DNA from 4 places in the Thalassospira sp. Z349TD_5 genome. Region 3 is predicted to be linked to each of the others. Evidence: predicted binding sites of a transcription regulator. Region 3 holds the regulator's gene; each other region holds the start of a gene.
What was found. Region 3 encodes LexA, which represses DNA repair genes until DNA is damaged. Its sites were predicted from a motif close to ATGTTCTANTTTGGTTC; they were not measured.
Positions count from the first base shown of each region.

Region 1: the regulator LexA is predicted to act here: its motif matches at 1,181-1,197, upstream of AC0VXT_RS15850 (ImuA family protein).
Region 2: the regulator LexA is predicted to act here: its motif matches at 1,716-1,732, upstream of recA (recombinase RecA).
Region 4: the regulator LexA is predicted to act here: its motif matches at 1,497-1,513, upstream of uvrA (excinuclease ABC subunit UvrA).

Region 1 covers NZ_CM149654.1:3,427,577-3,430,734, reverse strand. The annotation lists gene iolE (myo-inosose-2 dehydratase) at 1-145, shown strand, start outside; gene iolB (5-deoxy-glucuronate isomerase) at 145-948, shown strand; gene AC0VXT_RS15850 (ImuA family protein) at 1,333-2,112, shown strand; gene AC0VXT_RS15845 (Y-family DNA polymerase) at 2,099-3,158, shown strand, end outside.
Region 2 covers NZ_CM149654.1:1,035,133-1,038,290, reverse strand. The annotation lists gene AC0VXT_RS04615 (helix-turn-helix domain-containing protein) at 1-423, shown strand, start outside; gene recA (recombinase RecA) at 502-1,575, opposite strand; gene nikR (nickel-responsive transcriptional regulator NikR) at 1,859-2,338, opposite strand; gene AC0VXT_RS04600 (DUF4198 domain-containing protein) at 2,438-3,158, shown strand, end outside.
Region 3 covers NZ_CM149654.1:1,991,212-1,994,369, reverse strand. The annotation lists gene trpC (indole-3-glycerol phosphate synthase TrpC) at 1-235, shown strand, start outside; gene moaC (cyclic pyranopterin monophosphate synthase MoaC) at 254-733, shown strand; gene lexA (transcriptional repressor LexA) at 883-1,590, shown strand; gene AC0VXT_RS08975 (ComEC/Rec2 family competence protein) at 1,743-3,158, opposite strand, start outside.
Region 4 covers NZ_CM149654.1:2,176,305-2,179,462, reverse strand. The annotation lists gene uvrA (excinuclease ABC subunit UvrA) at 1-1,486, opposite strand, end outside; gene AC0VXT_RS09905 (class II fructose-bisphosphate aldolase) at 1,683-2,273, opposite strand; gene AC0VXT_RS09900 (class II fructose-bisphosphate aldolase) at 2,305-2,763, opposite strand; gene AC0VXT_RS09895 (Gfo/Idh/MocA family protein) at 2,784-3,158, opposite strand, start outside.

The DNA of each region.
Region 1 (3,158 bases), 1.4 Mb from region 3:
CTATTCCGGCTGGCTGGTGATTGAGGCCGAACAGGACCCCAATGTGCGCAACCCGTTTGAATACCAGTCACTGGGATTGAAATCGCTCCGCGATATGGCCGAGAAAACCGGACTGGATACCAGACTGGATAAAGGAGACATCTGATGGCAGACCTGCTTAGAAAACCAAGTGGAAAACACGGCAAGGTGCATGACATTACCGCCAAAGATGCCAATTGGGGATATGTCGGGTTTGGTCTGTATCACCTGAAAGCTGGCGAAAGTGCTGCCGAGGCAACAGGGGATCGTGAAGTCATTCTGGTTCTGGTCGAAGGCAAGGCAAGCATTTCTGTCGATAATCAGGATTTCGGTGAACTTGGCAAACGCATGAGCGTTTTTGAGCGGATCCCGCCAGCTTGCGTCTATGCACCCAATGAGGCGAACTGGAAAGCGATGGCCACGACGGATTGTACGCTTGCGGTTTGTACCGCACCGGGCAAGGGAAATTACCCGGCACGGGTGATCAGTGACATTGAACTGGTTGAGCGTGGCAAAGGGGCCAATACCCGCTATATTCATCCGATTGCGATGGAAGATAAAGACATTGCCGATAGCCTGCTGGTGACCGAGGTGTTTACTCCGCAAGGCAACTGGTCAAGTTATCCGCCCCATCGTCATGATGAGGATAACTATCCTGACATGACCTATCTTGAAGAGACCTATTATCATCGCCTTAACCCTGCTCAGGGGTTTGGGTTCCAGCGGGTCTTTACCGAGGATGGCGAGTTGGATGAAACCATGGCGGTTTCAGATGGCGATGTTGTTCTGGTGCCCAAGGGCCATCATCCGTGCGGCAGTCCATATGGCTATGAGATGTATTATCTTAACGTCATGGCGGGGCCGATGCGCAAATGGCGTTTCCAAAACCATCCAGATCATAACTGGATATTCCAGCGCGATAGCAAGTGATTGCAGACTGATCGAGAGTTTTCCGCGAATACGGCTGAGCCATTTGGAGGCTTTTCTCGTTGGTGTGCATGCAAGTAGATGTCGTCTTTTCTGGTACTAAGTAAATACTCATATCAAATGAGTATTTACTTAAATCTCCCAACGAAATGCCACACGCTTCCCGCCGGTCATAATTTGGAATTATGACCGGGGAACAGATACTTGTTTGTTCTGATTGATATTCTTCTGAGCCTTGTTGTCATGTGGTTCTGATAGAAGAAGATAAATCGATAGAATCCGGTAGGCTGCAATAGCTTGGAAGGAAGGATACTCAGGAGTTTCAATTTGACTCTGGAGTATGTTAGCGCCTAGAAAAGAACAAATAGTGAACATATGTTGTGTGTGATGTTAACTGAACGGCTTGATGAGGCGCGTGCGGCCTTGGCACAGCTCGACAAACAGTGGAAGGGGCGGGTTGCTTGTCCGGACGGTGAGACGGGTGATGTGATTTCGCATGCCTTTGGGAATGTGTCGCTATCCCGGCATATTGGTCCTGTCGGTATTCGATCTGTTGGCTTGCATGAAGTGGTTTGCAGTCATGACGATGGGGCCGCATCGGTTCTGGCGTGGCATCTTGCGCAGATTGGCGAAAGTAAATGTGAAACAGGACCGTGTGGCAAATCTGTCTTTTGGATCAGGCAGCGGCGGGCCATTGATCAGGGTCGGTTTTATCATTTGTCCTTGCCTTATCTGGCATCGGGTCCGCCGCCCTTGATGATGACGACCGGGCAGCAGGTTACGGCTCTTTGGGCATGTGAAGAAGTTGCCAAATCCGGGCAGGTCGCATCGGTTATTCTGGAAACGACTGACTATGGCTTGACGGCGGCCAGACGTCTGCAACTGGCGTGTGAGAAGGCTGGGACCCGTTTGATCGTGCTGAGAAGGGCGCAACAGACCAAACGTCTTGCACCATCCAGTGCGCTAACGCGCTGGAAAATCGAACCTTCCGATGACCGGAAGACAAACAGTACAGGAAATATTCATCATCTCAGCCTGATCGGGGGACGTGGGGTTCGACCGGGCGGCTGGAGAGTTGAGATCAATGCAGCAACGTTTTCTATATCTGTGGTTGACGCAATGGAAGATCGACTGCCATCGGATCGCGTCGCCTGTGTGCGGAAATGAAACACGGCAAATCCCCAAGGCCGATGTGCCACTGATCATCACGCGTGTTGATCCCAAAGGCGTTCTGGTGTGCGGATTGAATGGTGCTGCGTATCAGGCGGGGCTGCATGGTGCCATGCGCCTGTCCGATGCGCGCAGCATCCTGCCTGATCTGACGAATATTTCCGAAGAACCCGACCGTTATCAATCGGAACTAACCCGTCTGATCCAGTTTATGGATCGCTACAGCCCATGGATCGCACCAGACCGTATGCTGCATACCCAAAGCTTGCAGGGGGACGCGGGCTTATGGCTCGACATTACGGGCGGGAGCCATTTATTTGGCGGCGAAGCTGCAATGCTGGGGCAGGTTTTGCGTGATGTGCAGGCACGTGGCATGCATGCGCGTGCTGCGATTGCCGATACCGCCGGGGCGGCTTGGGCAGCGGCACGCTGTCATCCTGATGCGCCCGATCAGCGCATCCTGCATCTGCCGCGCGATCATACGGTTGCTGCACGATTTCCTGTGTCCTGTCTCAGGCTAGCGGATGATATTTTGACCTTGCTTTCCCGACTTGGGCTCAAACGTCTTGGCGATATTACGCCATTACCGCGCGCGAACATCACTACCCGGCTGGGGCCGAATGTTTTGCAACGTCTTGATCAGTTTTATGGCCGCCTGCCAGAACATCTGAGTTTTGAATTGCCCAAACATCGCTGGCTGATCGGACGCAGTTTTGGCGAACCATTGGGCGATGCCGTCACCCTTTCGCAGGCGGTTGAAGCCATGATGGGGGAGTTGTGCGAAAGACTTCGGGGCGAAAACCTGGGTCTGCGCCGTGTCGTTTTGCGCTGTATACAGGTCGATGGGCATACCCATACGATTGCTGTGACAACCGGCAGTCCGTGCCAGATCGAGCTTCATATCCTGCGGCTTCTTGCGGAAAAAATGCCCGGTGTGGATGCCGGATTTGGCATTGAACAGGTCGTCCTTTATGCGCCTTGGGTTGAACATGTCACCTTTCGTCAGGTCCGGCTGGATCAAAAGCAGGATGACAGTGGCGGAA
Region 2 (3,158 bases), 960 kb from region 3:
GCCCCATCAAACACGACCGGAATGCACCGACAGGAAAACGCGCCTCATAAAGCCAATGAGGATGTGCCCGTTCACGCCATCATGGAACAGCTTGAAGCACTGGTCATTGGCAAGAAGCTTTATCTTGATCCTGATCTGACGCTGGCACGGTTGGCGCGGCGTTTGGGCTTTCCGCTTAAGCAGGTTTCAACCGCGATTAATCTTGTCACTGGCGAAAACGTGTCGCGCTATATCAACAAGCTGCGCATTGAACATGCCTGCCGGGAATTGGAAACGGGGCAGAACGTCACCACCGCCATGCTGGCAAGTGGCTTTAATACCAAGTCAAATTTCAATCGCGAATTCCTGCGTATCACCGGCAGCACGCCAACCAAATGGCAAAGCCATTCAACCGTGACACAGCAAACCAGCATCTCACAGTAATCAGCCCCCAGACACCTCGACACAAAAAAACGGGCGCACCCAAAGCACGCCCGTTTTTGTGTCGTAGATCAAAGAAGATCAATCGTCGTTTGACGGATCATCTTCTTTCATATTGGTCATCGCCTCGGAAATCAGACCGGCACTCTCGCGAATGCTGGCTTCGATTTCGTTGGTCATTTCCGGATTCTCACGCAGGAAAGTCTTGGCGTTTTCACGGCCCTGCCCGATACGGGTCGAGTTATAGGAGAACCACGAACCTGACTTCTCGACAATGCCGGCCTTAACACCAAGATCAAGGATTTCACCCATCTTGGAGATACCTTCGCCGTACATGATATCGAATTCGACCTGTTTGAACGGCGGTGCCATTTTGTTTTTAACAACTTTGACACGGGTCTGGTTGCCCACGACCTCGTCACGGTCCTTGATCTGACCGATGCGGCGAATATCAAGTCGGACAGACGCATAAAACTTAAGCGCGTTACCACCCGATGTGGTTTCCGGGCTACCAAACATCACACCGATCTTCATACGGATCTGGTTGATGAAGATCACCATGCAGTTCGACCGCGAAACCGAACTGGTCAGTTTACGCAGCGCCTGGCTCATCAAACGGGCCTGCAGGCCAACGTGGGTGTCGCCCATTTCGCCTTCAAGTTCGGCGCGCGGCACAAGGGCAGCAACCGAATCGACAACCAGAACATCAATCGCCCCGGAACGCACCAGCGTATCGGCGATTTCAAGAGCTTGCTCACCGGCATCTGGCTGCGAAATTAGCAATTCGTCGGTATTCACACCCAATTTACGGGCATATCCCGGATCAAGCGCGTGTTCCGCATCGACAAACGCACAGGTGCCGCCAAGTTTCTGGGCTTCGGCGATGGTGTGCAGGGCCAATGTGGTCTTACCCGAACTTTCCGGACCGTAAATTTCAACAATACGGCCGCGCGGCAAGCCACCAATGCCCAACCCGATATCCAGCCCAAGCGAACCGCTTGAAATTGCGGAAATATCAATGCCGCTATCACGCTGGCCGAGCTTCATAATCGAGCCCTTGCCAAATGCGCGTTCAATCTGCCCGAGGGCGGCTTCGAGTGCCTTCTGCTTATCCATAGTATCCTTATCCACCAAATGCAGCGCGGTCTGAATCATTGCTCGAACTCTCTTATTCCACAGGGCCGGGTAGGATGCAACGCAGGCGGTTCCCCGGACCTAAATGCGGAACGCCACCGCTTAAGAAGCCTGCTGCCTTAACAGATTGAATTGCCTGTGCACGCCAGCAGAGCGCTTGAGAACATAATGCGAACATTTACATAGAATTTTCGATGTTGCAAGTTTGTTCTCATTTGCGGGTCCGAATATTTGGATCAAACACCCCCGTATTGACCGCCCTCTCATGCCCCACCATACCGTGATGCTGCGGAAAATAAGGAAATTACGTCGTGATTTTCAGATGTTCGTGCTTATGCGCATGCCCATGATGATCCCCGCCGTGGTGATGGGATTCCACATGCATCTCGCCGGGCACGGAGTAAAGTTCACCATGGCGCACACCGGGCTGGGCCAGAACCTTATCGGCAAAGGCACGAATTTCGGCAAGGCTGCCGCGCAGTGTCACGCTTTCAAGGCAGGTATCATGATCAATGTGAAAATGAACTGTCGAGACCGTTAAATTATGATGTTCGTGCTGGGTGCTCATCAGGCGAGATGCCAGCATGCGTTCTTCGTGATCATACACATAATTTAAGACCGCAATCCCCACCCCGTTTGCATCTTCAGCAAGCTTGGTGTTTTGCAGTTTTTCACGGATCAGGTCGCGAAACCCTTCGGATCGGTTGGTATAGCCGCGCTGATTAAGAAAGGCATCAAAGGCCTCCATCAAATCATCTTCAATCGATACGGTGACGCGGGTCATCACAATTCCCTTTTCAAAATCATCGGCTTGACTCGTATGAACAAATTTGAAAAGTTCATACTTCCTTTTCTATAGACCTAATTTCCCAAAGGATAGCAGATGTTTCAATCAAAGTTCGCACCCGGTGTGATTATTGCCGCCCTTGGCTGTATTTTGAGCGGTGTGGCAACCGCCCACGAATTCACCACAACCAGCAGCCCAATCGATGTCAAACCGGGCGATAGGGCGACTTTCACGCTGGATTCGAGCCATATTTTCAGCACCCCAGAAGAAGCCGAAGCCGCCAAGCATCTTAGTGCGACTTTGATCACGCGCGATCAGAAAACGGCCCTTGATTTCAAAATCAACCCCGACGCCCCTAATCTGATCGGGACGTTTGATGTTCCTGACACCGCAGCATGGCTATCGGCACATCGTCTGCCCGTTGTCTGGTCACAGACTCCCGATGGTTGGCAGGAAGGCGGTCTTGATCAACATGCCGATGCGATTGCCGCGGTTCGCTATGAAAAATTTGCCAAACATCTGGTTGGCGCGACTTCCGACGATTCCGCCGATGATTTCGTCAGAACCCCGGTTGGCGATAAACTTGAAATTGTCCCGCTTTCTGATCCACGCAATACCGCGATCGGTCAGGATGCGACGTTCCAGATCCTGCTTGATGGGCAGCCCCTGACAACCACGGTATTGGCGACCTATGGCGGCTTTACCGACACGCCGTCGTCATGGGCCTATGCCAGTGAAACACTGACCGATGAACGCGGCAGCGGCATTGCCAAGGTCCGCATCAGTGCGCCGGGCATGTGGGTGGTGCGGGTTGCGA
Region 3 (3,158 bases):
CGGGGTCAACAACCGCAACCTCAAAACCATGGAAACGTCACTCACCACCACCGAAGAACTGGCCGCCATGGTTGATGCGGACCGTTTGCTGGTCGCCGAAAGCGGTCTGTTCACACCAGATGATTTGTCGCGCATGGCAAAGGTCGGCGCGCAATGCTTCCTGATTGGCGAAAGCCTGATGCGTCAGGACGACGTTGCCACGGCTACCCGCACACTACTTGGCCACACGGCCTGATTGGGATCGGACAGTTTTATGGCAGACAAACTTTCCCATATTGATGCAGGCGGTAACGCGGTGATGGTCGATATTTCGGCCAAGGCCGAGACTGCCCGCATTGCCGTTGCCAAGGCCCGCGTTTTGATGTCGCCCGAAACAGCGAAACTGATTGCCGAACGCGGCCACAAAAAGGGGGATGTTCTTGCCATCGCCCAATTGGCCGGGATCATGGGGGCCAAGAAAACCCCGGATCTGATCCCGCTCTGTCATCCCCTGCCGCTGACATCGGTGACGGTTGATCTTGAACTGGTTGACGGCGTTGATGCGGTTGATATTACCGCCACCTGCAAGACCACGGGTAAAACCGGGGTCGAGATGGAGGCATTGACGGCCGCCTCTGTTGCGGCACTGACGGTGTTTGACATGTGCAAGGCGGTCGATAAGGGCATGCAGATTACTGATCTACGTGTGACCCGAAAAGAAGGTGGCAAATCAGGCACCTTCGTCGCCGATTAGACCCCATTCGATTATTCACATATTTTGAATAATGATGGCGATTAGACAGATTTGATGTGAAATCATATCGATGCGCTTGACCTGTAAAAAGAACTAAAGTAGAACATCTATGTATTCTTTTTGTTCTTGTTACAGGTTCGGAAAATATCATGCTGACGCGCAAGCAATATGAATTGCTGGTCTATATCGACAATTACCTTCGCGATCGCGGTATCTCGCCCTCTTTCGATGAAATGAAGGAGGCACTGGACCTTAAATCCAAATCGGGCATTCATCGCCTGATTACCGGGCTTGAGGAACGCGGGTTTATCCGCCGCCTTGCCCATCGCGCACGGGCACTTGAGGTCTTGCGCCTGCCGGAAAACAGCGATGATGATGCGCCCGAGACCCCGAACAATGTGACATCGCTTGCCAGTGCGCGCAAAACCCCGCATCGGCCAACAACGGTCCCGACGGCCTTTTCTGACAACAGTGACGCCATTTCGCTGCCGCTGTATGGCCGGATTGCTGCGGGTACCCCGATTGAGGCGCTGCGCGATCAAAGCACGATGGTTCAGGTACCCGCCGCCCTTCTGGGGGCTGGTGATCACTATGCGCTTGAGGTCTCAGGCGATTCCATGATTGATGCCGGGATTCTTGATGGCGATACGGTGCTGATCCAGCGGTGCGAGCAGGCCCATGACGGCACCATCGTCGTTGCCCTGGTCGATGACAGTGAAGCGACCCTTAAGCGCCTTAAACGCGGCCGCGGTGAAGTCATGCTTGAACCTGCCAACGCGCGTTATGAGACCCGATCATTGTCACCGGACCGGGTTCGTATTCAGGGGCGTCTGGTGGGACTTTTGCGCCAGTACTAAGGCAAGCCAGACTAAGCTCTGCCCCATACATACATCCATTTTTGTTTCGCCCGGCTTTGATGAAGGCCGGGCGAAATTTATTTGTATGATGATTACTTTTTTGGTGGTTTCGTGCTGTTTGTTACCGGCTGTTTTGCCGGTTCCGGTGCGGCTCAGCGGGCAATCCTGCCACCAATGACAATCCATGGCCAGCCGCCGGTTTCGGTTCGAACCGATCTCACCGGGTTTTCATGATTGTCCGGATCAATGGTCACTCCGCCCTGCCACCACAACACATCATCATCGACCAGAATATCAGCCCCTGCTGCGCGGCATTGGGTTTGGGGCAGATCACTTTTGAGATCGACCACGATATCGGCATTGCGACAGGCATAGAACGGGTTGGCGAATGTGTTGGCGATCACGATGGTCTTTTGCCCATCACCACCCATTACATCACCCCCCATCACAACACGGCACGGATCATTGGCACATGTTTGCAGATGCCGGTCTTCATTTTCAGGACGCAGCCCAAACCGTGCCATCCATAGGGATTTTTGAAATGAAGACAGTTTTTGCGGGATGTGGAGAACCTGTTGGTCGCGATCAAAAACCGCCCAGCTTTCCCTGTCCCCGGAAATCAGAATATCGGGTGAATGATGGCGCGATTGAATGATTATCCCCGCGATCAGTATCGGGATCACAGGTAACACCAACCAGCGATCCCGCCAGATCACGCACCATGTTAGCGCTAACATCGCGCAAGATACCGCCACGGCATCAAGGCCCGCAACGTACCATAATCCCCATTCGACACTGCCCAACCCGGATGCGGTATCAAGTAAAACGGTCAAACCGGGCTGCATCAACCACAGTACGGGGTATTCCAACCCAAAGGGCATCAGGGCAAGTGCGGCAACAATCAATGGCATGATCCAAAACGCCATTACCGGTATGGCAATCAGGTTTGCCACCACGCCCAAGGCCGATATCCGGCCGAAGTGATAGCCAATGATCGGGGCCGTCACAGCGGTAACAATGATGCCCGTGATGACAAGCCCGACCAGATAGACCATCACGCGTTCAAACCATGGTCGGGCTCCCTGCCCGTCAAGCCAACGCCGTCCCGGTCCATCATAAAAAGCAACCAGCGCGCCGACAGCGGCAAAGGAAAGCTGAAAACTTGCGCCCAAAACCACATCCGGTCGCAAGAGCAAAACAATCACCGCAGCCACCCCGACCAGACGCAGCGAAATGGCGCGTCGATCCAGTAGCAAGGCAACCCAAACCACAAGCAGCATGACATATGCCCGTTGGGTCGGAACGGTCGCGCCGGATAATCCGAGATAGACCAGCCCGGCCACCATCGCACCAACGGCGGCCCATTTCTTGATCGGATAACGCAAGGCAATCGTTGGGACTGCCGCCAAGCCCAAGCGGATCAGGAAAAATACCGTTCCGCACAGAAGCCCCATATGCAGGCCAGATATTGCCAAAAGATGGGCCAGTCCGGATTTTCGCAAATCTTCGGCAATATCGGGCCGGACATCACCCCGTTCACCAATGATCAGGGCCTTGGCAATTCCGGC
Region 4 (3,158 bases), 190 kb from region 3:
TACGCTGGCTTTCACCGCCCGAAAGGGTGCCCGATGTCCGTGACATCGACAGATAATCCAGACCGACATCACGCAGGAAACGCAGGCGATCATTGATTTCTCGCAAGATTCTGCGCGCAATCTCGGTTTCCTTGGGATTCAGTTTGTCTTCAAGGGCCAGGAACCAATCGGCCGCCTTGGCGATTGAAAGGTCTGTGATGCGCGAGATTTCAGCCCCATCGACCTTAACAGCCAAGGCTTCGGGTTTGAGACGCTGCCCGTTACAGGTCGGGCAGTTTGACACCATCTGGTATTTGGAAAGCTCGTCACGGGCCCACTGGCTGTCGGTTTCGCGCCAACGACGCGACATGTTTGGAATGACGCCTTCAAACGGGCGTGAAACCTTATAGCTGCGCGATCCATCGTCATAGGTCACGGTGACGTCTTCGTCGCCAGAGCCAAACAGGATGGTGTCCTGTGCGGTTTTGGGCAGCTTTTCCCACGCAACGTTGGTTTTAAAACCAAAATGCTTGGCGACAGATTTCAGGGTTTGCAGATAATATTTCGATGTTGAGCTGGCCCACGGTGCAACCGCGCCATCATCAAGCGTTTTGCTTTCATCGGGCACCACCAGCATCGGATCGAATTCCATCTGGGTGCCAAGACCGTCACAGGCCGGGCAGGCGCCAAACGGATTGTTGAATGAGAACAGACGTGGTTCGATTTCCTCGATCGTGAAGCCAGAAACCGGGCAGGCGAACTTGGCGGAGAATACCGTGGTGTCGCCCGTTTTGGCGTCTTCGGCAAGGACAATGCCATCGGTCAGTTCAAGGGCGGTTTCAAAACTGTCGGCAAGGCGCGTTCCGATGCTGTCCTTGACGATCAGACGATCAACAACAACAGAAATATCGTGTTTGAGTTTCTTGTTGAGGTCTGGCGCGTCATCAATGTCATACATTTCACCATCGATTTTGACGCGCTGAAAACCGCGTGACCGTAAATCACGCAGTTCTTTTTTGTATTCACCCTTGCGGCCACGCACGATGGGGGCCAGCAGATACAGACGTGTGCCTTCTTCCATCTCGAGCACGCGGTTGACCATCTGCGATACGGTCTGACTGACAATCGGCAATCCGGTAGCCGGTGAATAGGGGATGCCAACGCGCGCCCAGAGAAGACGCATATAGTCATAAATCTCTGTAACAGTACCAACGGTCGAGCGCGGATTACGCGACGTTGTTTTCTGCTCAATCGAAATCGCCGGTGACAGGCCGTCGATGTATTCGACATCGGGCTTTTGCATCAGTTCAAGAAACTGCCGCGCATAAGCCGACAGGCTTTCGACATAGCGACGCTGGCCTTCGGCATAGATTGTATCGAATGCCAGCGAACTTTTACCCGATCCTGACAGGCCGGTAATCACAACCAAAGCGTCACGGGGCAGTTCTACGTCAATGTTCTGCAGATTGTGTTCTTTCGCACCGCGAACCGAAATTTTCGTCAGCATGTCGGGCCTTTTGTTCCTGAATTGTTCGGAAAGTGTATAGAGGAGGCAACCTGTATACGCAAGCATGCCCCTGACAGTTCCTGTCAGTATTTGTCAGGAGAGATCTTTTTCGCAACCAAGGTCGACATGGATGCATGAAAAAGCCCGCCGAACAAGTCCGGCGGGCTTCACAAATCTTTTGACCGTTTCAGGCGGACTAGCCTTTGGTCACCGAACGACCGATCGCACCAAGATCCTTGAAGGCTTCTTCGAGGCGCGCAGCCATCGAAAGTTCAGCTTCGCGGATCCAGACACGCGGATCATATTGTTTTTTGTAGGGTTTGTCGGTTTCAGGATCGACCTGATATTTAAAGGCGCGATCGTTTGCTTCGACATACTCACCAACCGGACGGGCATAAGCGAACTGAGTGTCGGTATCGATGTTCATTTTGAAAACACCATAGCCAACGGCTTCTTCGATTTTCGCTTTTTCCGAACCCGAACCACCGTGGAACACGAAGTCCAACGGGCTATCGCCAAGACCATGCTTCTCGGCGACGAATTTCTGGCTTTCGAGAAGGATTTCAGGGCGCAGTTTGACGTTGCCCGGCTTGTAGACGCCGTGCACGTTGCCAAATGCTGCTGCGACCGAGAAATGGCCGAGCGGTGACAGGCGACGATAGGCTTCTTCGACTTCTTCGGGACGGGTGTAAAGACGCGGATCAATTTCCTCGATCGAGGTATCGAGTTCATGGCCGATCCCGTCTTCTTCGCCACCCGTGACGCCCAGTTCGATTTCTAGGCTCATTTCGATGGCGGACATACGCTTGAGGAAGGTTTCACAGGTTGAACAGATTGTCTTCGAGTGGTTCTTCGGAAAGATCAAGCATGTGCGAGCTGTAAAGCGCTTTGCCTTCTTCGGCATAGGCCTTTTCGCTCCATTTCAGCATTTCATCGACCCATGGCACGAACTTGCGGTTCGCGTGATCGGTATGCAGGACAACCGCAACACCATAATACTCAGCCAGAAGCTGTGCATGGCGTGCGGCTGAAACGGCGCCCACAACGCGGGCAGCCGCAGCGTCCTTGATGCCCTTGCCGGCAAAGAACTGTGCACCACCATTCGAAAGCTGAATGATAATGTCAGAACCGGCATTTGCAGCGGCCTCAAGGGCGGCATTCATCGTGCTTGACGATGTGATATTGACAGCGGGTAAGGCATAACCATCCTGCTTACAAGCAGCGACAAGGTCACGATAGGCAGCACCGGTAACAACACCGGGTTTAACGGAAGGCATGTGGGTACTCCTCCTGGGGGTCAGAGTAAAACAGGTGCCCCCATCCGAACCGACTGGTCCGCAGCAAGGGCAATCCGCAAAGAGCCCAATGCATCTTCCATATGCTGCGTAAGGTCAAGATTTTCCGTTATAGACTTTAGGAAAAATTGCTGTTCACGCAGACACAGGCCGTCATGATCGGGCTCGTCATCAGTTTTGATGATCTCGTCCAATTGTGTAAATTCTCCGGCACTGTTTGTGGCAGCATGGTGAAGTTTCAGCGCATTTGTCTTGGTGTGGGTATCAATATCGGCTGAACCAGCGCCTTTTTCTTCGACATCGGTGATGGAAACGCTGCCCTTTGGCCCGATCACGTCTTTCACAAAAAAGGCGGTTTCGCTGATCATCGGGCCCCA